Regions from separate parts of the Clostridium sp. DJ247 genome, predicted to be linked through region 1. Evidence: a T-box and tRNA genes for the amino acid it is inferred to sense, from the RefSeq annotation. Region 1 holds a T-box; the other holds one or more tRNA genes.
What was found. The T-box of region 1 lies ahead of HGI79_RS20400 (glycine--tRNA ligase). A T-box ahead of a tRNA ligase gene usually reads a tRNA of that ligase, here a tRNA-Gly.

Region 1 (14,890 bases):
TGTTGAAATATAATAAAATACATATGCATACGACACAGAATATAATGTAAAAAGTTTTTTTAAAATATAATTGTCTAAATAAAATGATAAAAAAAAAACATAGAGATATATGTCCTAAAAAAAATAGTAATCTAATTCACCTTATGACATTTATTTCCAAATTGCTTTGCTATAATGAAGGAAGTAATTTATGTAAGGCGGGTGGTATATAATGCAATATGGAGGAGAACTTTTTCCGTATCAAAGAATTAGAAAAATAAAAAATGAGGAAAACAAACCGAAAGTTGATGAAGCATTAAGAATCGTAAGGATGCTAACATATTTTATAGTAGCTTTCTTAATCAGCAGAGTAATTATGGTAAATCTTATGGCTCCTTTTGGGATAGCTTATCTAATTGCAATTATAGCATGCGAAAAAGGGAAAATACCATTATTAGCTGGAGGTGGAACCTTGTTAGGTTATATTTCTCTATATGGTAATGTAAAAAATTTACCAGCATATTTAATAATAACTTCTACACTTGTAGGTATCAATTACATAATAAAAGGAATGGATGAAAAAAAGGAGTTATTTTTGATATTTGCTGCGGTTTTTATTGAGTCATTAATTTACCAACTATTAATTATAAAATTAAGTCCAGGAGTAGCTTTTTTGACTTCATTTTTTGAAACTACATGTATCTTCCCATTATATTTTATTATTAATTATTCTATAATATGCTTTAAAGAATTAAAAACAACACATTTATATTCTAGTGAGGAAATAATAAGTATGGCGGTGACGGTGTCATTAGCAATAGCAGGGACTTGGGGAATTAATATATATGGAGTATCTATAAGAAATATTGTAGCTTTGACCTTTATTTTTTTTATTGGCTACATAAAAGGGAGCCCATCAGGTTCTGCATCAGGTGTAGCAATGGGAACTATAATAGGTGTAACTTCAAATGATATGATTACCTATGTTGGAGTATATGGTATGTGTGGTCTTATATCAGGTTTATTTAGAGAAACTGGTAAATGGATGAGCGGAATAGCTTACTTGGTTGCTTTCGCTGTATTAAAGATGTATTCAGATATAGGTATACAATTTAAGATTATGGAGGTTCTTATTAGTAGCTTAATATTTTTCTGTATTCCTCAGAAAATTTATAAAAAATTAGAATTAGAGTTAGATTGGCATAAGAAAAAAGAGTACTTTAAGGAAAATTACGTAAATAAGGTTAAGGATATGTTGGTAGGTCGACTTGATAGCTTTTCAGATGTTCTTATAAATATGTCAAAGGTATTAGAAAAACTAGTTGATAACGATAAATTAGAAATAAAAAATAAGAGTAGTGCCCTTATAGAAAACTTAGCTGATAGGGTATGCTCTACGTGCAATATGAAGTCTATGTGTTGGAAGAGAGAAACTTATTATACTTATAATGCGTTCGGTGAGTTAATACAGAGTTATCAAGAAAATAAAAAAGAAATGCCTTGCGAACTGGAAAGAAAATGCACAAGAAGATCCTTGTTAATAAAAAATACTGAAGAGATTGTTAATAATTATATAATAAATGAAATGTGGAGAAGTAGACTTAGTGAATGTAGAGAACTTTTGTCTGGACAAATAAAGATTATGGCTAATTCTGTATCCGAAATAGTAGATGAATTTAATACAGACATAAAGTTTAATACTGATGTAGAAAATGATATAAGAAGAATATTAAATAAGAACAGCATAAAATATAATAATATATTTTGTTTCAATAATAAAAATGATAGGTTAGTTGTAAAGTTGTCCATGGAAGCTTGTGGAGGAAGACAACTATGTATAAAAGAAATACTTCCATTAATAAATAAGGTTACTAATAAGTGTATGTGTGTAAGTGATGAGGGGTGTAATATAGATTCGTTAATGAAAAATTGCAATATAACTTTGGAGGAAACTCCTAAGTTTCATATTGCTTCATATGTTAACAGACAATGCAAAGAAGGAGAAAGTTATGCTGGAGATAGCTACAGCTTTGGTAAGCTGCCAGATGGTAGTTATATGACTATATTAAGTGATGGTATGGGGTCAGGACCTCAAGCAAATAAAGAGAGCAGTGCGGCAGTAGAACTCATAGAAAAGTTTACAAAGGCTGGATTTAGTAAGCTTACAGCTATCAACACTATAAATTCTATTATGACAATTAAGTTTTCTGAAAATGAAAAGTTTTCTACATTGGATTTGAGTAGTGCAGATTTATATGAAGGAGAAATGGATTTTATGAAGGTTGGAGCTGTAGCCAGTTTTATTAAAAGAGGAGATGATGTTGAAGTTATAAATTCTAAGACTTTACCAATAGGTGTGTTAGACAAGCCGGATGTAGATGTGACTAGAAAGAAAATAAAAAATGGAGACATTATCATAATGCTTAGTGATGGAGTAATAGATTATGAAAATAAATCTGCTGGAAAAATAGACTGGATAGTAGATTTTCTAAAAGGAACAAAGGTCACAGATCCTAGGGAGTTATGTAATGAAATAATAGAAAAGGCTAAAGAGTTAAGTGGAGGGAAAACTAGAGATGATATGACTGCTATTGTCCAAAAAATTTATAGTTTATATTGATAATAGAACATATAGAAGCTAAATACGCTTAAGAAGGCGTGTTTAGTTTTTATGTATTTCGTTGTTATATGAGTTAACAACCAATGCTTTTTAATATATTAATAATTATTTATGATATAATAAATATAGTAATTGTTTTACTATAATTTAGTTCTTAGGAAGTGTTAAGTTTGATAGAAAATGTATTAAGTACTATAAAAAAACATAAAATGTTTGATGAGGGAGACAAAATATTAGTAGCAGTATCAGGAGGTCCAGATTCCGTAGCTCTTCTAAACATATTATATAGAGTAAAGGATGATTTAAACATAACTATATATGCGGCTCATGTAAATCACGGCTTAAGAGGAAAAGAATCTGATGAAGATGAGGAATACGTAAGAAACTTTTGTAGTGAATTAAACATAGAATTTATGAGCAAAAGAGTTGATATAGATAAAATCTCCAAAGTAAAGAATATTTCCTGTGAAAGTGCTGGAAGGGAAGCTAGATATGAATTTTTTGAAGAACTTAAAAGAAAACTAGGATTGCAAAAAATAGCTATAGCACATAATTTGAATGATCAAGCTGAAACTGTACTAATGAGAATTATGAGAGGTACTGGTGTAGAAGGCCTTGTTGGAATAAAACCTGTTAGGGATAAGATATTTGTAAGGCCTTTAATAAATAGCACTAGAGATGAAATTGAAGCATATTGCAGAGAGAATAATCTATATCCAAGAATTGATAAAACAAACTTAGAACCAATATATTCGAGGAATAAAATTAGACTACAACTTATACCCTACATAAAAGAAAATTTTAATAAAGATATTGTACAGGGATTAAATAGGTTAGCTGATTCTGCAAGAGTAGATAACGAATATTTAGATATGATATCAAAAGAAAAATATAAAAAATATTGTGACATTAGCACTGAAAAGATTATAATATCTAAAGAGGCATTTTTGGAGAATGAGGCAATAATTACAAGGATGTTAAGATTGGCTTTATATAATTTTTTAGGCTACTTATATAATTTTGAAAAAGTTCATATTTATGATATAATTCGTATTCAGAGTCATGCAACTGGAAAAAAAATAAATCTTCCTAATAATATATGTGTAATAAATAACTATGGTCATATATACATACTAAAAAATAAAAAAGAAAATATAAAATCCTCACAAAGGGAATATAAATTACATATAGGGAGAAACCAGTTAGATGATATAAAACTGAAAGTTAACATAAAGTTAGTAAATAAACAAGAAATTGCAAATATTAATAAACAAGACCTAGTAAAGTATTTTGATTATGATAAAATAAAAGAAAATATCATACTCAGGTACAGAAAAGATGGTGATAGATTTATGCCGTCTGGTATGAAGGGTCACAAAAAATTAAAAGATTTTTTTATAGATTTAAAAATTCCAAAGGAACGTAGAGAAAACATTCCTCTTATATGCTTTGGTAATGAAATCGGATGGATTATTGGTTATAGAGTAAGTGAGATTTTCAAGATTGATAAATATACACAAAATATTTTGCAAATAAGTGTTGAAAGTGAGGAACTATAAATAATGAGCAGCATGAGAGAGGATATAAAGGAAATATTATTTAGTGAAGATGAGTTAAGAAAAAAGATAAAAGAAATGGGTATACTTATAAGCAGAGATTATTCTGATAAGGATTTAATACTAGTAGGTATACTAAAAGGGTCTGTTCCATTCATGGCAGATTTAATAAAAGAAATAACAATACCTTGTACAATGGATTTTATGGCAGTTTCAAGCTATGGTAGTTCCACAAAAACCTCTGGAATAGTGAGAATTCTTAAGGATTTGGATTTCCAAATAGAAGGAAAAGATGTATTAATAGTAGAGGATATAATAGATTCTGGGGTAACCTTAACCTACCTAATTGAATACTTAAAAGGAAGAAAACCAAAAAGTATAGAAGTTGCCTGCTTACTTAATAAACCAGAAAGGAGAGTTACAGAAATTAATGCTAAGTACATAGGATTTGTTGTACCTGATTATTTCTTAGTTGGATATGGATTGGATTACGACGAAAAGTATAGAAATCTTCCTTATATTGGGATACTAAAAGAGGAAGTTTATGAATAAATAGTATTAAATTTGTTGTAAAGAAATTTTCATTATGATACAATTTTACAGTATAAAACTAGAAAGAGAGGGGGGCCTAAAGTGAAAAAATTTTCAAGTGCAACGGCCTGGGTTATAGTATTTATATTAGTTATTCTTGCAGCTCTTATGCTTGTAAGAACTAATGAGACTTCAACAGCCATTAATTTTAATCAATTTCAAAAGTATTGGTTAGATAACAATATAAAGAGTTTCCAAGTTAAAGAGGATAGAATGACAGTAGTAGGTTCTTTAAAGAATGGTACTCAATACGAGACTGTGGTTCCATCTGAAAGATTATTTCAGTTTATAGGGGAACATCCTAAGAACGGAGATGTTCAAGAGGTGTATGTTAAACCTGCTACAGTACCTATGTGGGTGCAATATCTACCAACAGTACTTTTAATACTTATGCTTGTAGCGTTTTGGTTCATGTTTATGCAACAATCTCAAGGTGGAGGTGGAAACCGAAATGTAATGAATTTTGGTAAAAGTAGGGCTAAGATGGCTACGCCTGATAAAAAGAAGATAACCTTTGATGATGTTGCAGGAGCAGATGAAGAAAAAGCAGAATTAGAAGAAATAGTAGATTTTTTAAAACAGCCTAAAAGATATATTGAAATGGGTGCAAGAATACCAAAGGGAGTTTTACTTGTGGGTCCACCAGGAACTGGTAAAACGCTTCTTGCAAAAGCTATAGCGGGAGAAGCAGGAGTACCGTTTTTCAGTATATCAGGTTCAGACTTTGTAGAAATGTTTGTTGGTGTAGGTGCTTCAAGAGTAAGAGATTTATTTGATCAAGCAAAAAAGAATTCACCATGTATCATATTTATAGATGAAATAGATGCAGTTGGAAGGCAAAGAGGAGCTGGACTGGGCGGTGGACATGATGAAAGAGAACAAACGCTAAACCAATTACTAGTGGAAATGGATGGATTCGGGGTAAATGAAGGTATAATAATGATAGCTGCTACAAATAGACCTGATATATTAGATCCTGCACTTCTTAGACCAGGAAGATTTGATAGACAGATAGTTGTTGGCGCTCCGGATGTTAAGGGGAGAGAAGCAATACTAAAAGTGCACTCTAAGAATAAGCAGTTATCAGATGAAATTAAGTTAGATATTCTTGCAAAAAGAACCCCAGGCTTTACTGGAGCAGATTTAGAAAATTTAATGAATGAATCTGCACTTTTAGCAGTTAGAAATGATAAAAAATCAATAGGTATGGAAGAACTTGAAGAGGCAGTTACTAGGGTAATAGCAGGACCTGAAAAGAAAAGTAGAGTTATTGACGAAGATGATAGACGTCTTACTGCTTATCATGAGGCAGGGCATGCTGTAGTTATGAAACTTTTACCAACTGCAGATCCTGTTCATCAAATAAGTATAATTCCTAGAGGAATGGCAGGCGGATATACTATGCATCTTCCTGAAAAGGATACAGCTTATATGTCTAAGACAAAACTAGAAGATGAGATTGTAGGACTTCTTGGAGGAAGAGTAGCAGAAAAGCTTATAATAGGTGACATAAGTACAGGTGCAAAAAATGATATAGATAGATCTACAACTATAGCTAGAAAGATGGTTATGGACTATGGTATGAGTGATTTAGGGCCGATAGCTTTTGGATCAGGTCATGATGAAGTATTCCTTGGAAGAGATTTGGGAAAAGGAAGAAACTTTAGCGAAGAGGTTGCTTTTGAGATAGATAAAGAAATAAGGAAGTTTATAGATGAAGGATATAATAAAGCAGAAAAACTTCTAACTGAAAATATATCAAAACTTCATGCTGTTGCTAAAGCCCTTCTTGAAAAAGAGAAACTTGAAGCTAAGGAATTTGAGGAAATATTTAATCAAGCATAAATAAAAAGAGGCTAATGCCTCTTTTTATTTGGCGTATATAAAAAATTTTCTAATAATGATATAATATGGATAGACATTAATAATTTAGTGAAAATTTTAAATGAGGGGGGATGATTATATGGATTTTAATATAAAAGAAGGAATGACAGCTGTAATTGAGACTAGAGTGACTGAAAATGATACAGCAAGTAAATTAGGTTCAGGCAATCTCCAAGTTTTTGCGACACCTGCTATGATAGCACTTATGGAGAATGCATCAAAAAGCTGTGTGGATTTACATCTTCCTTATGGTTATACTACAGTAGGAATAGAAGTAAATATTAGACATATTAAAGCATCACCGATAGGAATAAAAATAAGATGTGAAGCATTTCTGACCAAAATCGAAGGAAAAAAGCTTTCCTTCATAGTTGAAGCCTCGGATGAAAATGGGAGAATTGGAGAAGGAACACATGTTAGATACATTGTAAATGGTGATGAGTTTATGAAAAGGATTTTAGTATAATTATAAGAATATGGAACTTTTCTTGACAAATAAAATTTAGCTGTTACAATTAAATTATTAAATTAACAATAAAATGGATATACTATGGGGCAGCTTTAGAGCTGCTCTTTAATTATGTATAACGTTACTAGAATTCATGGTTCACTAGAAAGGCGGTGTAGATAGTGATCTTAGTATTAGATGTAGGAAATACTAATATTGTCTTAGGGGTTTATGAAAATGAGGAACTTATTGCAAATTGGAGGTTGTCCACTGACTTAAAGAGAACAGCTGATGAATATGGAATACAAGTAACACAGTTGTTTTTACAAGATAAATTGGATACCTCAGATGTAGAAGGTGTTATAATTTCTTCGGTTGTTCCTAGCATAATGTATTCGCTTGAACGTATGATAGTAAAATATTTTGAAGTTGTACCTATAGTGGTTGGTCCGGGTGTGAAAACAGGCATAAATATTAGATATGATAATCCAAAGGAAGTTGGGGCAGATAGAATAGTTAACGCTGTTGCAGCCCACGAAATTTATAAGAAGCCTATCATTATAATTGATTTTGGGACGGCTACAACCTTTTGTGCAGTAACAGGAAAAGGAGATTATTTAGGTGGAACTATTTGCCCAGGAGTTAAGATAGCTTCTGAAGCATTATTTGAAAGGGCTGCTAAATTGCCTAGAGTAGAACTTATAAGACCAGCTACTGTCATTTGCAAAAATACCGTTTCAAGTATGCAGGCAGGTATAGTTTATGGCTATATAGGACAGGTAGATTATATAGTAAATAAGATGAAGAGAGAAATGATTCAATTATATGAAGAGGAACCTTTTGTTGTAGCTACAGGAGGATTAGCAAAGTTAATTAGTGAAGAGTCAAAGGCTATTGATAAAATAGATGCTATGCTAACCTTAAAAGGTTTAAGAATAATATATGAAAAGAATAAAGAGCAGGTGCTATAATGAAAATAAGAAATTTGGAGTTTGAAAACAATGTGTTTTTGGCTCCTATGGCAGGAGTTACAGATATAGCCTTTAGAGGTTTGTGTAAAAACATGGAATGCGGTCTTGTTTATACAGAAATGGTGAGTTCAAAAGCATTATATTACGGAAGCGAAAATACAAAAAATATGCTTGAAATATCAGAAGAAGAATCTCCGGTTGCAGTACAAATATTTGGGAGTGATCCACTTGTCATGGCTAAATCTTGTGATTTTTTTAACGATAACGGAGATATATGCATAATAGATATAAATATGGGATGTCCAGCTCCTAAGATAGTTAAAAATGGAGATGGATCTGCTTTGATGAAAAACTCAAAATTAGCTGCTCAGATAGTTAAAGAGGTAAAAAAGGCTTCTTCAAAACCTGTTACAGTTAAAATTAGAAAAGGGTTTGATGCTAATAATATTAATGCGGTAGAGTTTGCTAAAGAACTAGAACAGGCTGGAGCAGATGCTGTAACTGTTCACGGAAGGACTCGTGAACAAATGTATGAAGGTAAGGCTGACTGGGAAATAATAAGGCATGTCAAGGAAGCCTTAAGTATTCCAGTTATAGGTAATGGTGATGTAGTTACTTGCGATGATGCTATAGCACTTCTGGAAACAACAAATTGTGACGGAGTCATGATAGGAAGAGGCGCTATGGGAAACCCCTGGTTGTTTAGTCAGATACAGGGAAAAATAAAAGGACAGGAAATCTCATATCCAACTGCAGAAGAGAAAATAGATATGTGTATAGTCCACTATATGAGGGCGTTATCTCATTATGGGGAAGATATTGCTGTAAGAGAAATGCGAAAACATATAGGTTGGTATATAAAAGGAATAGAAAATAATAAAGAAATAAAAGATAAGGTCAATTATGAAAAGGAAAGCTATAAAGTTTTAAATATTTTAAAAGACTACAAGAAAAGTATTCGGCTATCTATGCATTAAAAATATGTAATTTTTAATGTATAGATAGAATAATATATTAATGTAAACAATTTCTGGAAGGTGTTTTATGAAACCAATTGTTTATATTAAAAGCGATATAAGTAAATTTTATGAAGATGGTACTTGGATTGGTAGGATAAAAGATAGGTTTAGAATGTCTTTTTTAGGTGAAAAATTTATAAAAGAATTAAACTTAAATATATCATCCATAAAATTTCCTTCTAATTTTAATAAAGATGCATATCATTCTAATATAAAAATTGCAAAAAAAGTCTACAAGCATAAATATGTGAATTTAGCCCCTAAAACATATAGAAAGTTAGATTATAATTTTTTTAACAGTTTCCAAAAAGAACTTATGGCATATAGTGTTGTAAGAAGTTTAAAACTCATTTTAAGAATACAACACAAAAGTATAAAAGATAGCTGTATAGTTATACATGATGCTGCAGATGATATTAATTTTAATGTAATATGTTACATGGCTAGAGAAGCCAAGTATATAGTTCTTTTATCCGAAAATATAATAAAAGCTAATAGTATTAGCCAGTATATAATTGCTAACTACGGAGTATCACCTATTATTACTGCTGATACTAAATATTCATTTAAAAGTGCAGATTTTATTGTAACTTCCCGGGAAATTAATTTTAATAGTGATGCATGTATATGGTATTTAAGCAATAAGCATATACCATCACAGGGAAATAATATTGTTGTAAATGATATAACATATTGTGTTCCTTGGGATGTAGGAAACTTTGATATGTCTCCAGAACTTTTAGGCGCTATATTATGTCAAATGGAAGAAAGTGATATTGAACAATCACTAAAATATAACGGAATATTTTTGGATAAAATAAAGTTTAATAGTGATGTATTGACTTTAGGTGAATAGTGTATGCTAACTTTAAAATAAACTTCAAAATGTTGACATAGGAATAAGGCTGTTTTATAATAACTTAAATGATTATCAGAAAACACTAGGTGATGTAGAGGGGATTAAAACTACAGTAGTGGAAGTTTTTATAAATTATTAAAAGGGGAGAATAAAATGAGTGAATCAAAAAAATATATAATGACTTATGAGGGCGTAAAAAAATTAGAGGATGAATTAGAATACTTAAAAACTATAAAGAGAAAAGATATAACAGAAAAAATAAAAGTTGCTCTTTCTTTTGGAGATTTGAGTGAAAACTCAGAGTATGATGAAGCTAAAAATGAACAAGCATTTGTAGAAGGTAGAATAGTTCAACTTGAAAATATGCTGAAAAATGCTACTATAGTAGATGAAAGTGAAATTCCATCAGACGTAGTTAGTGTAGGATCTATTGTAAAAGTAAAAGATTATGATTTTGATGAAGAAGTGGAGTATACAATAGTTGGATCTGCAGAAGCTGACCCAATAAATAATAGGATATCAAATGAGTCGCCTGTTGGACAGGGACTTATGGGTAAGAAAATTGGAGATATAGTTGAAATCCAGGTACCTGATGGAATAAGCAAGTATGAAGTACTAGGCATAAGAAAATAATGGAGGTATACTAATGTCAAATGATGAAAAAAATATAAACCAACTAGAAGAAGATTTTAATGAGCTTATAAGAGAAAGACGTCAAAAGTTTTTTAATTTACAGAAAGAAGAGAAAGATCCTTTTGATGTATATAAAGTAGAGAGAACACATACATCAGAACAAATTAAAAATAACTATGATTCTCTTGAGGATACCGAAGCAACTGTTGCAGGAAGACTGATGTCTAAAAGAGTTCATGGAAAAGCTGGATTCTCAGATCTACATGATAGATACGGAAAAATTCAGCTATACATAAAGATTAATGATGTTGGAGAAGAAAAACTTAAGGAATTTAAGTCCTTTGATATAGGTGATTTGTTATCTGTAACTGGTAAGGTCTTTAAGACTAAAACTGGAGAGGTATCACTTCATATCACAGATTTTCAACTTATAGCTAAGTCATTAAAACCACTTCCAGAAAAGTGGCATGGATTAAAAGATCCAGACTTAAGATATAGACAGAGATATGTAGATCTAATAATGAATCAGGATGTTAGAGATACATTTATGAAGAGAACTGCAATAATAAAGGCTATAAGAGAATTTTTAGATCAAAAAGATTATTTAGAAGTAGAAACCCCTATATTATCACCTATAGCAGGTGGTGCTGCAGCAAGACCTTTTGTTACACACCATAATGCTCTAGACATAGATATGTATCTTAGAATAGCAACAGAACTATATCTAAAGAGACTTATAGTTGGTGGATTTGAAAGAGTATACGAAATAGGTAAGAATTTCAGAAATGAAGGTATAGATATAAGACATAATCCTGAGTTCACTATGATAGAACTGTATGAGGCTTTTGCTGATTACAATGATATGATGGAAATTACAGAGAATATGGTAGCTTATGTATGTGAAAAAGTTCTTGGAACTACTAAGGTAGTATATCAAGGCACTGAAATAGACTTTGCACCACCATGGAGAAGAGTTACAATGGTGGATGCTGTAAAGGAATATGCAGGTGTAGATTTTAATGAAATAAAGACTGATGAACAAGCTAGAGAAATTGCTACAGAAAAGCATCTTCAGTTTAAGAAAGCATTAAAGGACTGCTCAAAGGGAGATATTTTAAATGCTCTATTTGAAGAATTTGCTGAGGATAAGTTAATTCAACCTACATTTGTATGTGATTATCCTGTAGAAATATCCCCTCTTACAAAGAAGAAAAGAGGAAATACTGAATTTACTGAAAGATTTGAGGGATTTGTATATGGAAGAGAATTGTGTAACGCTTATTCAGAATTAAATGACCCTATAGTCCAAAAAGATAGATTTATACAGCAGCTTAAAGAAAGAGAACTTGGTGATGATGAAGCATACATGATGGATGATGATTTCATTAATTCATTAGAAATTGGTATGCCGCCAACAGGTGGAATGGGTATGGGAATTGATAGATTAATAATGTTCTTAACTGATTCGTTTTCAATAAGAGATGTTCTATTATTTCCAACAATGAAGCCAAGTCAGCAATAAGTGCAATGAGGTTAACCGATGGTTGTATAACTATCAGTTAACTATTTTACCCAATAGTTAACTGCCACTACTATACTGGATTCGTTTAACTGAGAATTAGATTGAATTATTAGTGGCAGTTGGTTATAGGATAAAAATATTTTAAAAAAGTATTGCATTTTTAGAAATACATGATATAATAACATATGTAAGTTAAGTTGTTCCGTGGTAGCTCAATGGTGGAGCATTCGGCTGTTAACCGAAGGGCTGGAGGTTCGAATCCTCTCCACGGAGCCATTTTTATTTTTTGATAAATTAAATTTAATTATATGTGCATTTTTCAGGTCAACATAGCAGAAAATTATATAATTTACGAAAAAGCTTTAGTTAATATTGACACTTTTATATGATTATATCATAATATAGTTTATATATAATTTAATAGTCACTATGATAAAGAAAAGTAGTAATAAATATCTTTAAAGAGAGATTGTGGTTGGTGAAAGCAATTATGATTTTATTATGAAGGGAACTTTTGAGTGAAAAAATAGAAAGCAGGGCTAATGCCAAGAAGGGTGGAACCGCGGAAACAAATTTTCGTCCCTTTATGGTATGGCTTTTTTTTATATAATTGTTTAATAATAAACTTATTTTGTTAAGGAAGATTAAGGAGGAAAGATTATGCCAGTTGAAAAAACTATGGATAAGGTTGTAGCATTAGCTAAGAATAGGGGTTTTGTATATCCGGGTTCAGAAATATATGGTGGACTCGCAAACTCATGGGATTATGGTCCATTGGGAGTTGAGCTGAAAAATAATGTAAAAAAGGCATGGTGGAAAAAGTTTGTTCATGAAAGTGAATATAACGTAGGAATTGATTGTGCTATTCTTATGAATAAAGAGGTTTGGGTTGCATCGGGTCATATTGGAAACTTTTCAGATCCACTGATGGATTGTAAAGATTGTAAGGCTAGATTTAGAGCAGATAAATTAGTAGAAGAGCACATGACATCTCAGGGAATTGAAAAAGCTAGTGCAGATGGATGGAGTAATGAAAAACTAAAACAATATATAGATGATAATCAAATAGTTTGTCCTAGCTGTGGAAAGAAGAACTTTACAGATATAAGAAAATTTAATTTGATGTTTAAGACTTTTCAAGGGGTTACAGAAGATTCTAAGGCAGAAATATATTTAAGACCAGAAACAGCTCAAGGAATATTTGTAAACTTTAAAAATGTACAAAGAACTTCAAGAAAGAAAGTGCCGTTTGGTATAGCACAAATAGGTAAATCTTTCAGAAATGAAATAACTCCAGGAAACTTTACTTTTAGAACAAGAGAGTTTGAGCAAATGGAGCTTGAATTCTTCTGTAAACCAGGTACTGATTTAGAGTGGCATAGCTATTGGAGAGAATATTGCTGGAACTTCTTATTAAAACTTGGAATTAGTGATAAGAATATAAGATTTAGAGATCATGATAAGGAAGAACTATCACATTATAGTAACGCAACTTCAGATATTGAGTATCTATTCCCATTTGGATGGGGTGAATTATGGGGTATAGCAGATAGAACAGATTATGACTTGAAACAACATCAAGAACATTCTGGAAAAGATTTATCATATCTTGATCCTAATACTAATGAAAGATATGTACCATATTGTATAGAACCTTCGGTAGGAGCTGATAGGTTAGTCTTATCATTTTTAGTAGATGCTTATGATGAAGAAGAACTTGAAGGTGGAGATGTAAGAACTGTTATGCATTTTCATCCTGCTATTGCGCCTTTTAAAGCTGCAGTTCTTCCGCTATCCAAGAAACTATCAGAAAAAGCTGAAGAGATATATAGTAATCTTAGAAAAGATTTCAATGTTGATTACGACGAGGCTGGAAGTATAGGAAAAAGATATAGGAGACAGGATGAAACAGGAACACCTTATTGTATTACTGTTGATTTTGATACTTTAGAAGATAACACTGTTACTGTTAGAGATAGGGATACTATGCAGCAATCTAGGATTAAAATTGATGAGTTGAAAGATTTTATAAAAGATAAAATGGAATTTTAGTATTTGAATAGGTATATGAGATATTAATAAAATGCAATATCTCATATACCTATTTTATATTTTTATTAGGTGCAACTATTTAAAAATAAAAAATGCCGAATGTAATGCATCCGGCAAAATAGGGTTTAATCATGGGGATATGTTATATGTTTAATTAAAACTTGGGGAATTATATTAATGTTTCCTTACGGCACAACACTAGTATAACATATAAAAACTATAATTTTCAATAGGTTGACACAAAGTCTTTAAATTAAATATTTTCACACAATTTCCATAACATTCATCCAAAACAGTAGAAAATACTACAGGTTTACCACTTCATGTCAAGTATTACTTGTAAAAAACATGTATCCTTTGTCGAATTTTACTATAGGTGTAATTATGGATATAATTAAAAAACAATTCAAACTCTAGAAGAAAGTGATATAATTGAAAGGTAAGATTAAGCTGACACATATGTTAGTTATGGAGGTTTTTCAATGAAAGAGAATTTTAAAGTTTTTAAAGATTTTATAAATGGCAAAAAAACTGCTGTTGTAGGTATTGGTATAAGTAATAAACCATTAATTAGTTTTTTATTAGATTTAGGTGCACAAGTAAGTGCTTTTGATAAGAAAAGTGAAGCTGATTTAGGGGAAACGGCACAAGAACTTAAAGAAAGAGGAGTAGAACTTATATTAGGAGATGACTATCTAGATAGATTAAAGGGGTTTGAGGTTATATTTAAAACACCTTCTATGAGAATAGACAGTC
Region 2 (15,457 bases), on a different contig from region 1:
GATAAGGAAGAATATAAAAAAGCAATATTAAAGAGAGAAGAGCAATTTTCTACAGGTATAGGTGATGGAATAGCTATTCCTCATGCTAAAACAGCTGCAGTTAAGACTCCGGCCTTAGCTTTTGGTTCTTCCGAGGAAGGTATAGATTATGATTCTTTAGATGGAAACAATGCACACATATTCTTTATGATAGCTGCTAGTGAAGGAGCACATAATGATCATCTAGATACGTTATCAAGATTATCTAGTATGCTTATGAATGAAAACTTTAGAAAAAATCTTATAAATGCAAAAGATGCAGATGAAATATTAAGTATAGTTGATAAAGAAGAAAAAGCATACTTAGAAGCACAAGAAGCTGAAAATAATGTAAGTACTGATGAAATTAAAGAATCTAAAGGTTTAGTGCTAGCTGTAACAGCGTGTCCAACAGGTATAGCTCATACATATATGGCAGCAGATGCACTAAAGAATAAAGCTAAGGAGCTAGGTATAGATGTTAAAGTAGAAACTAATGGTTCTACAGGAATAAAAAATAGGTTAACTGAAGATGAAATAGCAAAGGCTTCTGCCATAATAGTAGCAGCAGATAAACAAGTTGAAATGGCTAGATTTGAGGGAAAGAAAGTAATTCAAGTTCCTGTAGCTCATGCTATTAAGAAGTCTGAAGAACTGTTAAATAAAGGCATAGCTGGAGATGCACCAATTTATCATCATAGTGGTGGTAGAGATTCAGGGGAAGGCAAGAATGAAAGGACAGGGTTCTATAAACATCTTATGAGTGGTGTTTCAAATATGCTTCCTTTCGTAGTAGGGGGAGGAATACTAATAGCTATATCCTTTATGTTCGGTATTAAAGCCTTTGATCCTAAGGATCCAGCCTTTAGCCCAATTGCTAAGTTATTAATGGACATAGGTGGAGGTAATGCATTCTCACTAATGATACCTGTTCTTGCAGGATTCATAGGTTTGAGTATTGCTGATAGACCAGGATTTGCTCCAGCCATGGTTGGTGGACTTATAGCTGCTAATAATGGTGCTGGATTCTTAGGTGGATTAATTGCAGGTTTCTTGGGTGGTTATTCAATTGTGCTTCTTAAGAAAGTATTTGCTCCACTTCCAGAGTCTTTAGAAGGTATAAAGCCAGTACTTTTATATCCTCTATTTGGAATACTTATTACTGGTGCAATAATGTTCCTTGTTATAATAAACCCAGTTAAAGCTCTTAACACAGCGTTAACTGGATGGTTAAGCTCAATGGGTACAGCTAACAAAGTTATACTTGGTTTAGTACTAGGTGGAATGATGGCTATAGATATGGGTGGTCCAATAAACAAGGCTGCTTACACATTTGGTATTGCTATGATAAGTGGAGGAAACTTCTATCCACATGCTGCAATAATGGCAGGCGGTATGGTGCCACCACTAGGAATAGCTATTGCAACTACAATATTTAAGAATAGATTTACAGAACAAGAAAGAGATGCAGGTAAAACATGTTATATAATGGGTGCAAGTTTTATAACAGAAGGTGCTATACCTTTTGCTGCAGGAGACCCAGGCAGAGTAATACCTTCAGCAGTTGTAGGAGCAGCTATAGCTGGCGGACTTTCAATGGTATTCAATATAGGATTGCCTGCTCCTCACGGTGGACTGTTTGTAATTCCAATAGTTAAAGGAAATCCTCTACTTTATATTCTAGCTATCTTAATTGGTTCTTTCGTTACAGCTTTCATGTTAGGATTGCTAAAAAAACCAATAGAACAAAAATAAATTAAATTAAAAACAAGCAATGTGTGAATTTCACATTGCTTGTTTTTTTATCATATTCAATTAATAGTAATAACTTATATTGATGAATGATTTTGACTATTTATAAAAAAATTTGCCTTATTTTGAGTGATTTTGACTAAAAATGATTGTTTTTTGTGAGGTTTTATATTATAATAACATTACAAGATAAACAAGAGGGTGTTAAGGGTTGTTAACAGAAGAAAGACATAATTTAATATTAGGGTTCCTAGAAAAAAAAGGCATATCAAAAATAAGTGAACTTGTGGAAATAACTAATACGTCAGAATCCACCATAAGACGTGATCTTACCTTCTTGGAAAGTATTGGTATGCTTAAGAGAGTACATGGAGGAGCAACTTTACCAAAAAGAAGATTAGTAGAACCTAGTTATCAAGAAAAAGAGGGGCAGAGTGTCGAAGAGAAAAAAGCTATAGCTAAATACGCTGCAGCGCTTATTGAGGAAGGTGACAGCATATACTTAGACGCTGGTACATCGACCTTTGAAATGATTCAATATATAGATGTAAAAGATATAGTAGTAGTTACCAATGGCTTAAAACACATAGATACTCTTATTGAACAAAATATAAATTCATATATTTTAGGTGGAAAAGTCAAAAGCATAACAAAAGCAGTTATTGGTTTAGATGCTTTAAAAAATCTTCAAAAATACAGATTTGATAAGTGTTTTCTTGGTATTAACAGTATACATATGGATTATGGTTTTACCACACCTGATTCAGAGGAGGCAATATTAAAAGAAAATGCTATGAAACACTCTAATAAAACTTTTGTGTTAGCTGATGAAAGCAAATTTGGTGAAGTTAGCTTTGTAAAAATAGCAGATTTAAGAGAGGCTGTAATTATAACTAATTCTGAAATAGATAACTATGAGGAATACATTAAAAAAACTATAGTAAAGGTTGTGAAGAAGAAATGATATACACTATAACTTTTAATCCTTCCATAGACTATGTTATTAAAGTTGATAACTTTCAACCAGGAGCAGTAAATAGAGTAGCAAATGAAGAGAAATATCCTGGTGGAAAAGGAATTAATGTTTCAAGAGTGTTAAACAATCTTGGAGTAAAGAGCAAAGCTTTAGGATTTATTGGAGGATTTACAGGACAGTTCATAAAAGACTCATTACAGAGTGAAGGTATAGAAACTGATTTTATAGAAGTAAGTGGAGATACAAGAATAAATGTAAAACTTAACTCTAATGAAGAAACAGAAATAAATGGAGCAGGACCTTCTATTGAGGAAAAGGATTTAAATAAGCTATTTGAACAAATAGATGCTTTAAGTTCTGAGGATTATCTAGTACTAGCAGGAAATGTTCAGAAGTCATTACCGACAAATATTTATTCACTAATTCAAGAAAAGTGTTCTAGCAAAAAAGTAAAAATTGTGGTAGATACTACTGGAGAAGCTTTGACTTCAACATTGAAATATAATCCATTGTTAATAAAACCTAATAACCATGAGTTAGGTGAAATATTTAATGTAGAACTTAAAAGTAGAGAAGAAATAATACATTATGCTCAAAAGCTTAGAGAAATGGGAGCAGAAAATGTAGTAATTTCAATGGCTGGTGAGGGTGCACTTTTAATATCAAGCGAAGGAGTATATCATGCATCAGCACCTAAGGGTACAGTAAAAAATTCAGTTGGGGCAGGAGATTCATTAGTAGCTGGTTTCCTAGCAAATTATTCTCAAACTTTAAATATTGTTGAAGCTTTTAGATGGGGGGCTGCATCAGGAAGCGCAACTGCATTCTCAATGGATTTGTGTGAAAAAGAATATGTAGAAAAGCTACTTCCAGAAGTGAAGGTAACTAAGTTATAAATTATACATATGAAGAGCTTTTATAATCTCAAAGGAGGAAAAAAATGAAAATTACTGAACTATTAAAGAAAGATACTATTATTGTAAATTTAAAATCTACTACAAAATCTGAAGTAATTGATGAATTAGTAAATAAGTTAGATAGTGCTGGTAGATTAAATGATAAAGAAGAATATAAAAAGGCTATATTAAAAAGAGAAGAGCAGTTTTCGACAGGTATAGGTGATGGAATAGCTATACCTCATGCTAAAACAGCTGCAGTTAAGACTCCAGCTTTAGCTTTTGGACTTTCTAAAGAAGGTATAGATTATGATTCTTTAGATGGTAATAATGCTTATATATTCTTCATGATAGCTGCTAGTGAAGGAGCTCATAGCGATCATTTAGATACATTGTCAAGATTATCTAGCATGCTTATGAATGAAAATTTTAGAAAAGACCTTATGAACTCAAAGACAGAAGATGAAGTTTTAGATTTAATTGATAAAGAAGAAAAAGCATATTTGCAAGCTCAGCAGGCGGAAGAAGAAGTAAATATGGTAGAAGAAAGTAAGGAAGAAGCTGCTGAACCAACAGCATTTATATTAGCAGTAACTGCATGTCCAACAGGTATAGCACATACATATATGGCAGCAGATGCATTAAAGAATAAAGCTAAGGAAATGGGTGTAAAGATTAAGGTAGAAACTAATGGTTCTACAGGAATAAAGAGTAAGCTAACTGCAGAAGAAATAGAAAAAGCTACTGCTATAATAGTAGCAGCAGACAAGCAAGTTGAAATGGCTAGATTTGAAGGTAAAAAAGTAATTCAAGTTCCTGTTGCTCATGGAGTAAAGAAAGCTGAAGAACTTATAAATAGAGCTTTAAATGAAGATGCACCTGTATATCATCACAGCGGAAGTGACAGTGGTGCTGCAAGCACTAAAAATGAAAAAGTAGGATTCTATAAACATCTTATGAGTGGTGTTTCAAATATGCTTCCTTTTGTTGTAGGTGGAGGTGTATTAATAGCTATATCATTTATGTTTGGAATTAAAGCTTTCGATGTTAATGATCCAACATTTCATCCATTTGCAAAGTTATTACATGATATAGGTGCAAATAATGCTTTTGTGCTTATGATACCTGTACTTGCAGGATTTATAGGTATGAGTATTGCTGATAGACCAGGATTTGCTCCAGCCATGGTTGGTGGACTTATAGCTGCTAGCAATGGCGCAGGATTCTTAGGTGGATTAATTGCAGGTTTCTTAGGTGGTTATGTAGTTGTGCTTCTTAAGAAAGTATTTGCTCCACTTCCAGAGTCTTTAGAAGGTATAAAGCCAGTTTTATTATATCCTCTGTTTGGTATATTCATAACTGGAGCAATAATGCTCCTTGTTATAGTTGGTCCTGTAGAAGCAATAAATTTAGGTTTACAACATTGGTTAAGTTCCATGGGAACAGCTAATAAAGTTATATTAGGTATGGTTTTAGGCGGAATGATGACTATTGATATGGGTGGTCCAATAAATAAGGCAGCCTTCACCTTTGGTATTGCTATGATCGATGCAGGAAACTATGCTCCTCATGCAGCAATTATGGCAGGCGGTATGTCTGCACCATTAGGAATTGCCTTAGCTACTACTATATTTAAAAACAGATTTGATGAAAATGCTAGAGAAACAGGTAAGACATGCTATGTAATGGGTCTATGCTTTATTACAGAAGGAGCTATACCATTTGCAGCAGCAGATCCTGCTAGAGTAATCCCTTCAGCAGTTGCAGGTTCAGCAGTTGCAGGAGCACTTTCTATGATATTTAATATAGGGTTACCTGCTCCACATGGTGGAATATTCGTAATTCCTATAGTTAATGGAAATCCATTATTATATCTTTTAGCAGTATTAATCGGAGCTATTGTAACAGCAATAATGCTAGGATTACTAAAAAAGCCTGTTGCTAAATAAGCACAAGAGGCGTTATTAATAAAAAATAGATGATGAGTTATAACTCATCATCTATTTTTTTAATAGTTTAATTTGTAATGGGTAAGGTGGAAAATCTACTTCTTTTGGTAATTGAGCATTAGATATTTTATTCAAGTTAACAGTTCCCTTTACTAAGATACTTGTTATATAGACCTATAAATCATACTAATTATTCTACTATTATAATAACATTTGAAATATAAATCTAGAAAAACTTCTTTAAAAGCGGAGATCTATTCTATGGATCTCCGCTTTTAAAGAAACTACTTTGAAATATTTTTAGAAATATCTGTATTGTAAGAGGACTTATCTTTATTACTTTTAATATAAGAAACTATAATACTTGCGGCTAGAATAAAGAAGATTATAGATATAGAAGCAAGTACTGATACATGTATATTGAAAAATGTTATTGAAAGTTTTATACCGGTAAAGACTAATATACAAGCCACCCCATACTTTACATAATCAAATTTACTATGAATTTTTTCAAGTAAGAAATATAAGTTCCTAAGTCCTAAGATAGCAAATATATTGGAAGTATAAACTATAAAAGGATCAGTAGTTATAGAAAATATAGCTGGTATTGAATCAATAGCAAATATAATATCAGAGCCTTCTATAAGTACAAGTATGGCTAATAGAGGCGTAGCGTATAGTATATTATTTTTTCTGATAAAGAATTTTTCACCTTCAATTTGAGATGAAACAGGTATTATTTTGTTAAGAATTTTAAGTATCTTACTATCTTTTAAGTTTTCAGAGCTTTCATTTCCTAAAAACATCTTCACTCCACTAATAATAAGAATTAATCCGAATATATAAAGCATCCAATGAAACTCATTTACTATTGTCACGCCTAGCAGTACAAATATAAACCTTAAAATTATTGCTCCCCAAATTCCATAAGTTAAAACTCTTTTTTGATACTCTGGTTTTAGAGAAAAGCTTTCAAATACAAGTAAGAATAGAAATAGGTTATCTAGACTTAAACTTTGTTCAATAACATATCCTCCTAAGAAAGCTAATGCTTTTTCAGATCCCATAAAGATATAAATACCAATATTGAATACTAGTGCTAGTACCACCCAAAAGGTTAAATGTAGTAAAGATTTTTTTGTAGACATAAAATTACCCCCTTAATATAAATGTTGGTTTGAAATAAATAAAAGACCCTTAACATAACCCATGCACTTAGAGTTACGTTAAAAGTCTTATTACCTTATTAGGTTTACAAAGCCAGATTTAGTTAGTTAAATCGTAATGTTGACTTTGTAATTTCAACTACTCCCTTTTAACAAAGATTATTAACTTTTACAAATTAATAATATCATAGTAATTTGTATATTGTCAAGGAAAATACTTGATAAAACAGTTTAATTAAAATTATTATAGGCTAAAAAATACTATTTTACCAATATTATAGATAACCATGCCCGAAATTTAACTTATGGATGTCTATATATATAAGTATAGCAATGTGGATTAAAAATTATTTTGCAAGTTAAAAAAAATTATATTAAAACAATATTAAAAATTATAAAAAATTATTAAAAAATAATAGTAAACGAAATCGGGTGTATCCCTATGAAAAAAATGTAGTTTTTTAAAGAAAAATAGAGTAATTTACATATAAACTTATTAAATTACATGTGTTATACGTGTTTGTTATTTAGAAAGATGGTATCATAATACACGTCCCATGAAGAAACTGCAAAATAGATCTAAACTTACATTATATACCTATATATGCGGGTGTAACTCAATGGTAGAGTGCCAGCCTTCCAAGCTGGTTACGAGGGTTCGATTCCCTTCACCCGCTCCATTTATTGGGATGTCGCCAAGCGGTAAGGCAATGGACTTTGACTCCATTATCCGTAGGTTCGAATCCTGCCATCCCAGCCATATTATATTATAGAATTTAAAAGACATATCATCTTATTTATAATAGATGATATGTCTTTTGTTTTGAACAAGTTTTACATTTTTACCAGTAAGTATAAGCCTTTCATCCAATCCATCACCGTTTACATCAGCATGTTTAGTTTGAAGTATATAGACCTTATCCCTATAGTTAAATAACTCCTTAGGTATTCTGAAAAACATATATAATCTCCTGGATTATTGTTATTATATATTATAGTATTTCAATAAGAGAAAAAGTGAAATAAAGGACTAGTAAAAATATAAAATGTTGGTATCAATGGATTAAGGGTAGCCAGGTTGCTGCCTTTTACAATTTTGTTGTTAAAACAACAGTAAATTTTATTACAGATGGAGGAATTGAAGTTAATTTGTAGAATTTATTTTATATGAAGAGTAATAAGTGTATTATGTATTTTTGAGGTGGTACACAATTATTATGTAACAAATGTAGTAATTCATAATGCGGCTGATACTATAATAAAAGTTTCTATAAAAGAGGAGAATAAAATATATATAAGTATTGAGGATAACGGAAAAGGCATTGGAGAAGAAGAATTAATGAATCCAATCACCTGATGAAAGACGCATTTGGGGGAAATCAAAATGAATAGTAAAACTAAGAATATTGTGATAATCATAAACTATTGTGTATTTACATTAACTATGCTTGTTAATTGTATATATAATAGTACAAATTGGTTTATGCTAATGTCTTTATACTTTATTTTTCTTACATCCTATTCAATTAATACATTTTTTTTACATGATCCTTCGAATAAATGGAGAAATTTAAAAAAGTATAATTTATTGATTTTTGTTGTATATTTTTTAGAGGTATGTTTGATATTTTTAATTAATAGATTTGATATTACAAGTATATCTATAGGTTTATATCTTTTTATATTATCTGATATAGTTGTAAATCAAAGTTTTTCTACAGGCCTTATTGCTTTTTTTACATTATATGCTATATCCTGTGTTTCAATTTTAACCAAATTATATTATGATAATGTTAAAGCTATCTCTGAAATACTATTAAACTTACCAATCTTTATTGTAGTATATATAATATTTTTTCTAATTAATCACCTTTTAAAACAAACGGAACTTATAGAAGCAGCACTAAAGGATGTTACTGTTAAAAAGCTTGAAAAAGATTCTATGTATAATGATCTTAAAGAAGCTTATGAAAGAGTAGAAACTATAACTGCATTGAAAGAGAGAAACAGGATTGCCAGAGAAATACATGATACAGTAGGACATACTTTAACTACAGTTTTAGTTGAAATGGAAGCAGCTAAAAGGCTTATAAGAAAAGATACGGATCTTGCAGCCTGCAAGCTTAGTTTAGCTCAAAGTCAGGTTAAGAAAGGACTCAATGATATAAGAAACTCTGTACGTATACTTGAAAAGGGACAAGATATACTGGATTTTTATTCTGATATGGAGTCAATCATAGCTGAAACAGAAAAACATTCAGGGGTAATAATTAAAGCCCAAATAGATTATAATATAGCCTTTACTAAATCTCAGGAGAAGGTCATTTTATCAGCTCTTTTAGAGGGACTTACCAATGGGATAAAACATGGGAAAAGTAGTGCTTTTTTATTTAAGTTGTACTCAAATAATGAAAAAGTTCTTTTTTCCCTTGAGGATAATGGAATGGGCGCTGACATAGTTACTCATGGTTTTGGACTTAGGGCTATGAGGGAAAGAATATTAGAACTTAACGGAAGTCTTGATATATCATCAAAACTTGGAGAAGGTTTTGGTATATATATTACTTTCCCTTATAGCAAAAAAACAGATGATGAAATTTCATGAAAATAAAATCTTTTGGTGAGGTGACTTATGGAGAAAATAAAAATATTAATAGCAGATGATCAAACTCTCATGCGAGATGGATTAAAGACTATTTTAGAACTAGAAGAAAATTTTAGCATCATAGGTACAGCAAAGGATGGTGAAGAAGTACTAGCTTTCTGTGAAAAAGATTCTCCAGACTTGGTATTAATGGACATAAGGATGCCTAAAATGGATGGAGTTAAATGTACTAAAATATTGAAAAACTTATACCCTGAAATTGTTGTTTTAATTTTAACTACATTTAATGATGTGGATTATATTGTTGAGGCTTTAAATTATGGAGCAGCAGGATACATACTGAAAGACATAGAAGGGGACGAACTTGTTAAAGCTATAAATGATGCCTATAAAGGTTCATTTATGCTTCCTTCAAGTGTAGCTAAAAAGCTTGTTGAAAAACTTTCTGAAAATACCATAGTTAAACCTAAAGAAAAAAATATATTACTTGATTTTTCAGAAAGGGAAGTTGAAGTTGCAAAAATGCTGTCAATGGGTTTTAACAACCGTCAAATAGCTTCATCCCTTTTTATATCTGAAGGTACAGTGAAGAATTATATAAGTAATATTTATAGTAAACTTGGAACTTCAGATAGAACTGCAGCGGCAATTGAGATAAGGAAAATAATTGAATCATAGTTAAAAAAAGTTACCCCAGTCATATTTTTTGTGACTGGGGTAACTTTTCTATGATTGTAATTTCACTTATTATTATATAAGTGAACTGGATAAGTAAATTATTTTGCATTACGAACTGAAAATGAATGTTCAGAAGGGAATATAACCATGAAAGCTCTATCCATTTTAAATTATAGTAGAAAAAATAAAAATAAACTTATAAGTTCTATTATTCCAGTGCTGGTTGCGGTTTCTTTCTTGTATTTAATAAATACTTTTGTGAAATCAATAAATAACTCACTATATAAGCTTAGTGTTTCCTCATATAAATATCATGCCACAATTACAGCCTGTGACAATGAAAATATTATTGAAAAAGTTAAAAATAATAAAAATGTAGAAAGATCAGTTCCTTTCATGTGGTATGGGATAAAGTACAGTATTCCAGGAAGTTTAATTCTGACGGATGTAATGGCCTTAAGAGCTGAAGATATGAACTATTTTTTAGAGAAACAACATATACAGGTTATGGTTGGAACATTGCCAGAAGAAGGTAAAAAGGAAATTGCAGTAGATTATTTGGTTGCAAAAAATAAAAAAATCACTATTGGAGATAGTGTGGGAAATGCACTAGATAAGTTTGATAGAATAAATGGTGAATATATGGTGGTTGGAATATTAAAAGGCGAAAATATGCTGTCTGTTGTATCATTTAATAATGAAATTTTGAAAGATTATGATGATGGCGAAAAGTCCCTACAGAGAGGAATAATGGTTTTTCCTAAAAACAACAAGATTAATGAAGTCAATAAATTAGTTGAAGCTTTACCTAAAGGGGAAGCGGTATATAATACTTTCAATATTTCAAGTGAAAAATTTAAGAAGGATATGGGATGCTTAGCACTTCTTGATGTTATAAGTATATTATCAATATTTCTAATGGTAATTACAGTTGGAAGTTCAAAATATGTTGAATTTTTTAATAGAAAAGAAGAAATTGGAATACTCAATGCTATTGGATATAATAAAAGGCAGATTTTAAAGAGAGCTATACTAGAAGTACTAGCAGTTAATACAATTTCATATATTTTAGGTTTGTTTTTAGGTATTACCTTAAGTTATTTGATGAAAAGGAATATTTTTGAGAATGTAGGTGCCCTAGGAGTAGTATTTGATGAAAAGGCAGTGCTTGTATCTCTATATATTCCGCTATTTACCACGTTATTTACTGTAGTGCCTATAAATGCAATGATAAACAAACTTGATCCTATTGACATGATAGAGAACAACTGAGGAGGGACTGTTATGATTTTTAAAATGGAAAGTGTAAATTTAGTTTATGACATAGGTAAAGAAGCTCAAACCTATGCACTTAAAGATATAAATCTTTCTCTGGATGGTAATAGATTTATCGGAATTATGGGACCTTCAGGAAGTGGAAAAAGCTCTCTTCTTTATTCAATGGCAGGCTTTAAAATACCAACTTCAGGAAAGGTTTATTATGGAGAAATAGATTATAATAAAATTTCTCCCTCTGAAGGTGCTGAAATAAGAAGAAAAAATTTTGGCTTTATTTTTCAAAGGCATTTTTTAATCGACTATATGACTGTACTAGACAATGTATTAGTACCCATAAATGATGACAGCAGAGAGGCGAAAATAAAAGCAATATCCATACTAGATAAACTTGGACTTGCACATCTTACAAGTAAAAAACCTTACCAACTGTCTGGAGGGCAAAGACAAAAAGTAGCCATTGCAAGAGCATTAATAGGAGACCCCAAAGTGATTTTTGCTGATGAACCAACAGCTGCATTAGATCACAGCAGTGCCTTAGAGGTAATAAAATTTCTTGAAGACTATAGAAAAGATAAGATGATTATAGTAGTAACTCATGATTTCTGTATCCTACAAAATGCCAATCATGTTATTAATATGCTTGATGGTGCTATAGTGTCCATTGATAAAGGCAGAGGGGGAATATAATGAAACCTCTTTCAACGGTCACCTATTTAAAAAATAATGTTAAAAAAGTGCTGCCGAGTTTTGTGTGTATGGTATTGGGTGTATTTCTTATATATTTTTCCTCAATTTTATTATACAGCAGTGTATATGGAATAAGCCAAGGTTCTTTAAATATGCTTGAAAAAGCAACAATTGTAAGCACTAACACTAATGATGCTATACCAGATAAAATTTTAAGTAAAATTAAAGGCTGCAGCAATATAGAGTATATTATACCAATCATAAATGATATTGGAAGATTTCAATATAGAAGCCCTTTGGGGAAAATTAGTATTGAGGGTTTCAATATTTTTGAAGAAGATATCCCTAAAGTTCTTAAAATTTTTGATATGAAACTTGTGGAAGGAAAACTTCCTTTATCAAATAGCAATGAGATGCTTATACCACTTAAGCTTGCTAAGCAAAGCAAAATTAAGATAGGAGATTACATAGGTAAAAATCCCGATTTAAATGTAATTTTAAATAAAAAATACAGAGTATGCGGTATAATTGATGGATCTGTAAATACCATGTTAACAACTAATGCTGGAAATGTTAAAAGAGAAGAGGCAGTAAAACGCAGTTTAATATTTTCTCTAAAAAATAAAAATAACAAAGTGATTAATGATGAACTTACCTATATGAAGGAAAAAAAGGTTACTGTTATGGATTATAAGTCTGTATATGATCAGATGAGTGAGCCGCTTGTAGCTATGAATTCTCTTAGGTTTATTCTGAATTTTATAGTAATCATAGTTCTATGTATTTCACTTGGTAATTTAAATTATATATTATTTTTAAATAGAAAGGATGAATTTGCTATTTTAACTGCTATTGGATACAAAAAAACAACTCTTTATAAGAAACTTTTAAAAGAGAATATTACTTTAAATTTATTGGGCTTCATTGTTGGCATTGTATTCACCATAATAGTAGTAGAATTGCTTAATATAGTAGTTTTTGAACCTAATGGACAATATGTTTACAGCTTTCATGTAAGCAGCATGCTCTATGCCTTTTTAATTCCTTTGTTTGTGTCCATAAGTAACATGATTTCACCCTTAAGAAATCTGAAGACTATGGATTATGAATGTCTTAATATTTAATATTTCAAATTTTTTTTAATAAGGAGGACAAATATGAGTATAACTGAAATATCAGTAAAAAGGCCCACCGCCATATGGATGGCAATAGTATTGATGCTTGCGTTAGGGATTATTGGATATAAAAATATGGGATCAAATTTATTACCATCCATGAATATACCTATTATATCAGTAACCACTGCCTATAATGGAGCAAGTGCAGAAGATATCAAGAAAGACATTATAAAACCTATTGAGGATGCTGTATCTGGAATAAGTGGTATTGATACAATTAATTCCAGTGCAAAAGAAGGATATGGTACAGTTACTATAACCTTTAAAATGTCTGCAAACATAAATACAGCTTATTTAGATGTTCAGAAAGCAGTTGAAAATGCAACAGGTAAGCTTCCAAAAGCTGCTGATAAACCTATCCTATATAAAATGAGCAGTAGTGATCAGCCAATTTTAATTCTTTCTATAAATGGAAATGCTAATTATGATGAGCTTTACAATGAAGCAGATAGATTAAAAGATGAAATAGAAAAAGTCACAGGAGTAGGAAAAGTAACACTGGTAGGTGGAGACAAAAAACAATTAATAATAAAACTTGATAAAACCGCTATGAACTATTATGGGGTAAGTGTTAACTCTATAACACAAAAACTTCAATTAAGTAATTTAAATATACCAGGTGGAGAAATTAAGCAAGAGAACATGGATCAATCCGTGAGAGTAGTTGGGCAGTTTAATAATATTAATGCTGTGAGGAATTTACTAATCCCAACATCAGCTGGAGGGAATATACATCTCTCTGATATAGCTAAAATAGATTTAGAACTTCCAGACCCTACTACATCAATAAGGTTTAAGAATAATAAAACCATAGGAATAATGGTTACAAAACAAAGTGACTCCAATATAGTAGAAGTAGCCAATAGTGTAAAGAAACAATTAGAAGAAATTAAAAAAACTATACCTAAAGGAATCAACATAGATGTTGCATTTGATAATACTGTTTTTATTACCTCCTCGTTAACTCAAATAAGACACAACGTTATAGAAGGAATCATAACTACTGCAATAGTGCTATATTTATTTTTCCGAAGTCTTCGTTCTTCACTGGTGGTTTTGGTTGCTATACCAACATCGCTTATAGCTACTTTTTTTCTCATGTATGAACTCCATTTTACTTTAAATTTAATGTCTATGCTGGGATTGTCTTTAGTTATAGGTACTCTGGTAGATGACTCTATTGTAGTACTGGAAAGTATACAAAGACATTTAGATATGGGGAAAAATCCTGTAGATGCAGCTATTACCGGTCGTAGAGAAATAGGCCTTGCTGCTATAGCTATAAGTTTGTGCGATGTGGTTATATTTTTACCTATTGCTTTTATGTCAGGTATGGTAGGTCAAATTTTTAAAGAATTTGGTTTAACAATAGCTATAGCTACAATATTTTCTCTCATAGTTTCCTTTACAGTTACTCCAATGCTTGCAGCTGCTACCCTTAAAAAAGTAAAAATTGAAGATAAAGAAAAAGTATCTAAAAAGAGCTTATTTAACAAAGGTGTAGAATTGTATAAAAAAATTCTTATATGGGCATTAGACAACAGGTGGAAGGTTTTGGTTACATCTGTGATAGGTATAGTATTTAGCATATCTCTTCTTTTAACTGGATTAATAAGTACAGAATTTATGGCTAAATCTGATGAAAGCTTTATTTCTATAGATATATCACTTACACCTGGTTCTACACTAAAACAAACAGATGATAAGGTGATTGAAGTAGAAAATTATTTGCATAAAACGAAAGAAATAAAAAATTATCTTTCAATAATTGGAGGAAATGGGCAAGATGGTTCGGATAAAGCTGTTGCTCGAATTTATGTTAACTTAGTTCCTAAGAAAGAACGTACAAAGAGTCAAAGCGAAGTTGCAAGTCAAGTTCGTGAGTTTGGTAAAAAAATACCTGGAATAGATTTTCAGGTATCAGAATCAGACAGCAGCGGAGGAAGTGGTAAACCAGTAGCTATTAAAATAAAGGGAAAAGATGAAGACACTTTAAAAGCATTATCAAATGAAGTTGAAAAATTATTAAGAACAATACCTGGCACAACGGATATAGGAAATTCAACGAAAGTAAGAAATAGTGAAATAAGAATAACTGTAGATAGTTTAGCGGCTGCTAACTATGGACTTACTACTTCAGATATAGGTAGTGTTATAAGAGTTGCACTATCCGGTAATCAAGTAGGGGTGTATAGAGCAAATAATGAAGAAAATGATATAACTCTTAAATTTATGAAGGGAGAAGTAAAAAGTATTAATGATATTAAAAATATA

Region 2: it has a tRNA-Gly gene. The T-box ahead of HGI79_RS20400 (glycine--tRNA ligase) is inferred to sense a tRNA for this amino acid. The anticodon was not compared.

Annotation. Positions count from the first base shown of each region.
Region 1 is NZ_JABAIW010000075.1:171-15,060, forward strand. Features, by position in the region: gene spoIIE (stage II sporulation protein E) at 212-2,599, shown strand; gene tilS (tRNA lysidine(34) synthetase TilS) at 2,770-4,158, shown strand; gene hpt (hypoxanthine phosphoribosyltransferase) at 4,162-4,707, shown strand; gene ftsH (ATP-dependent zinc metalloprotease FtsH) at 4,789-6,591, shown strand; gene HGI79_RS20365 (thioesterase family protein) at 6,710-7,096, shown strand; gene HGI79_RS20370 (type III pantothenate kinase) at 7,261-8,049, shown strand; gene dusB (tRNA dihydrouridine synthase DusB) at 8,049-9,026, shown strand; gene HGI79_RS20380 (hypothetical protein) at 9,094-9,924, shown strand; gene greA (transcription elongation factor GreA) at 10,081-10,560, shown strand; gene lysS (lysine--tRNA ligase) at 10,574-12,082, shown strand; tRNA gene HGI79_RS20395 (tRNA-Asn) at 12,284-12,358, shown strand; T-box leader at 12,503-12,669, shown strand; gene HGI79_RS20400 (glycine--tRNA ligase) at 12,743-14,134, shown strand; gene murD (UDP-N-acetylmuramoyl-L-alanine--D-glutamate ligase) at 14,617-14,890, shown strand, end outside.
Region 2 is NZ_JABAIW010000041.1:24,197-39,653, forward strand. Features, by position in the region: gene HGI79_RS15745 (PTS fructose transporter subunit IIABC) at 1-1,773, shown strand, start outside; gene HGI79_RS15750 (DeoR/GlpR family DNA-binding transcription regulator) at 1,982-2,734, shown strand; gene pfkB (1-phosphofructokinase) at 2,731-3,642, shown strand; gene HGI79_RS15760 (PTS fructose transporter subunit IIABC) at 3,687-5,591, shown strand; gene HGI79_RS15765 (TerC/Alx family metal homeostasis membrane protein) at 5,876-6,739, opposite strand; tRNA gene HGI79_RS15770 (tRNA-Gly) at 7,364-7,437, shown strand; tRNA gene HGI79_RS15775 (tRNA-Gln) at 7,443-7,517, shown strand; gene HGI79_RS15780 (hypothetical protein) at 7,551-7,718, opposite strand; gene HGI79_RS15785 (ATP-binding protein) at 7,959-8,114, shown strand; gene HGI79_RS15790 (sensor histidine kinase) at 8,379-9,362, shown strand; gene HGI79_RS15795 (response regulator transcription factor) at 9,390-10,040, shown strand; gene HGI79_RS15800 (ABC transporter permease) at 10,188-11,312, shown strand; gene HGI79_RS15805 (ABC transporter ATP-binding protein) at 11,325-12,005, shown strand; gene HGI79_RS15810 (ABC transporter permease) at 12,005-13,129, shown strand; gene HGI79_RS15815 (efflux RND transporter permease subunit) at 13,163-15,457, shown strand, end outside.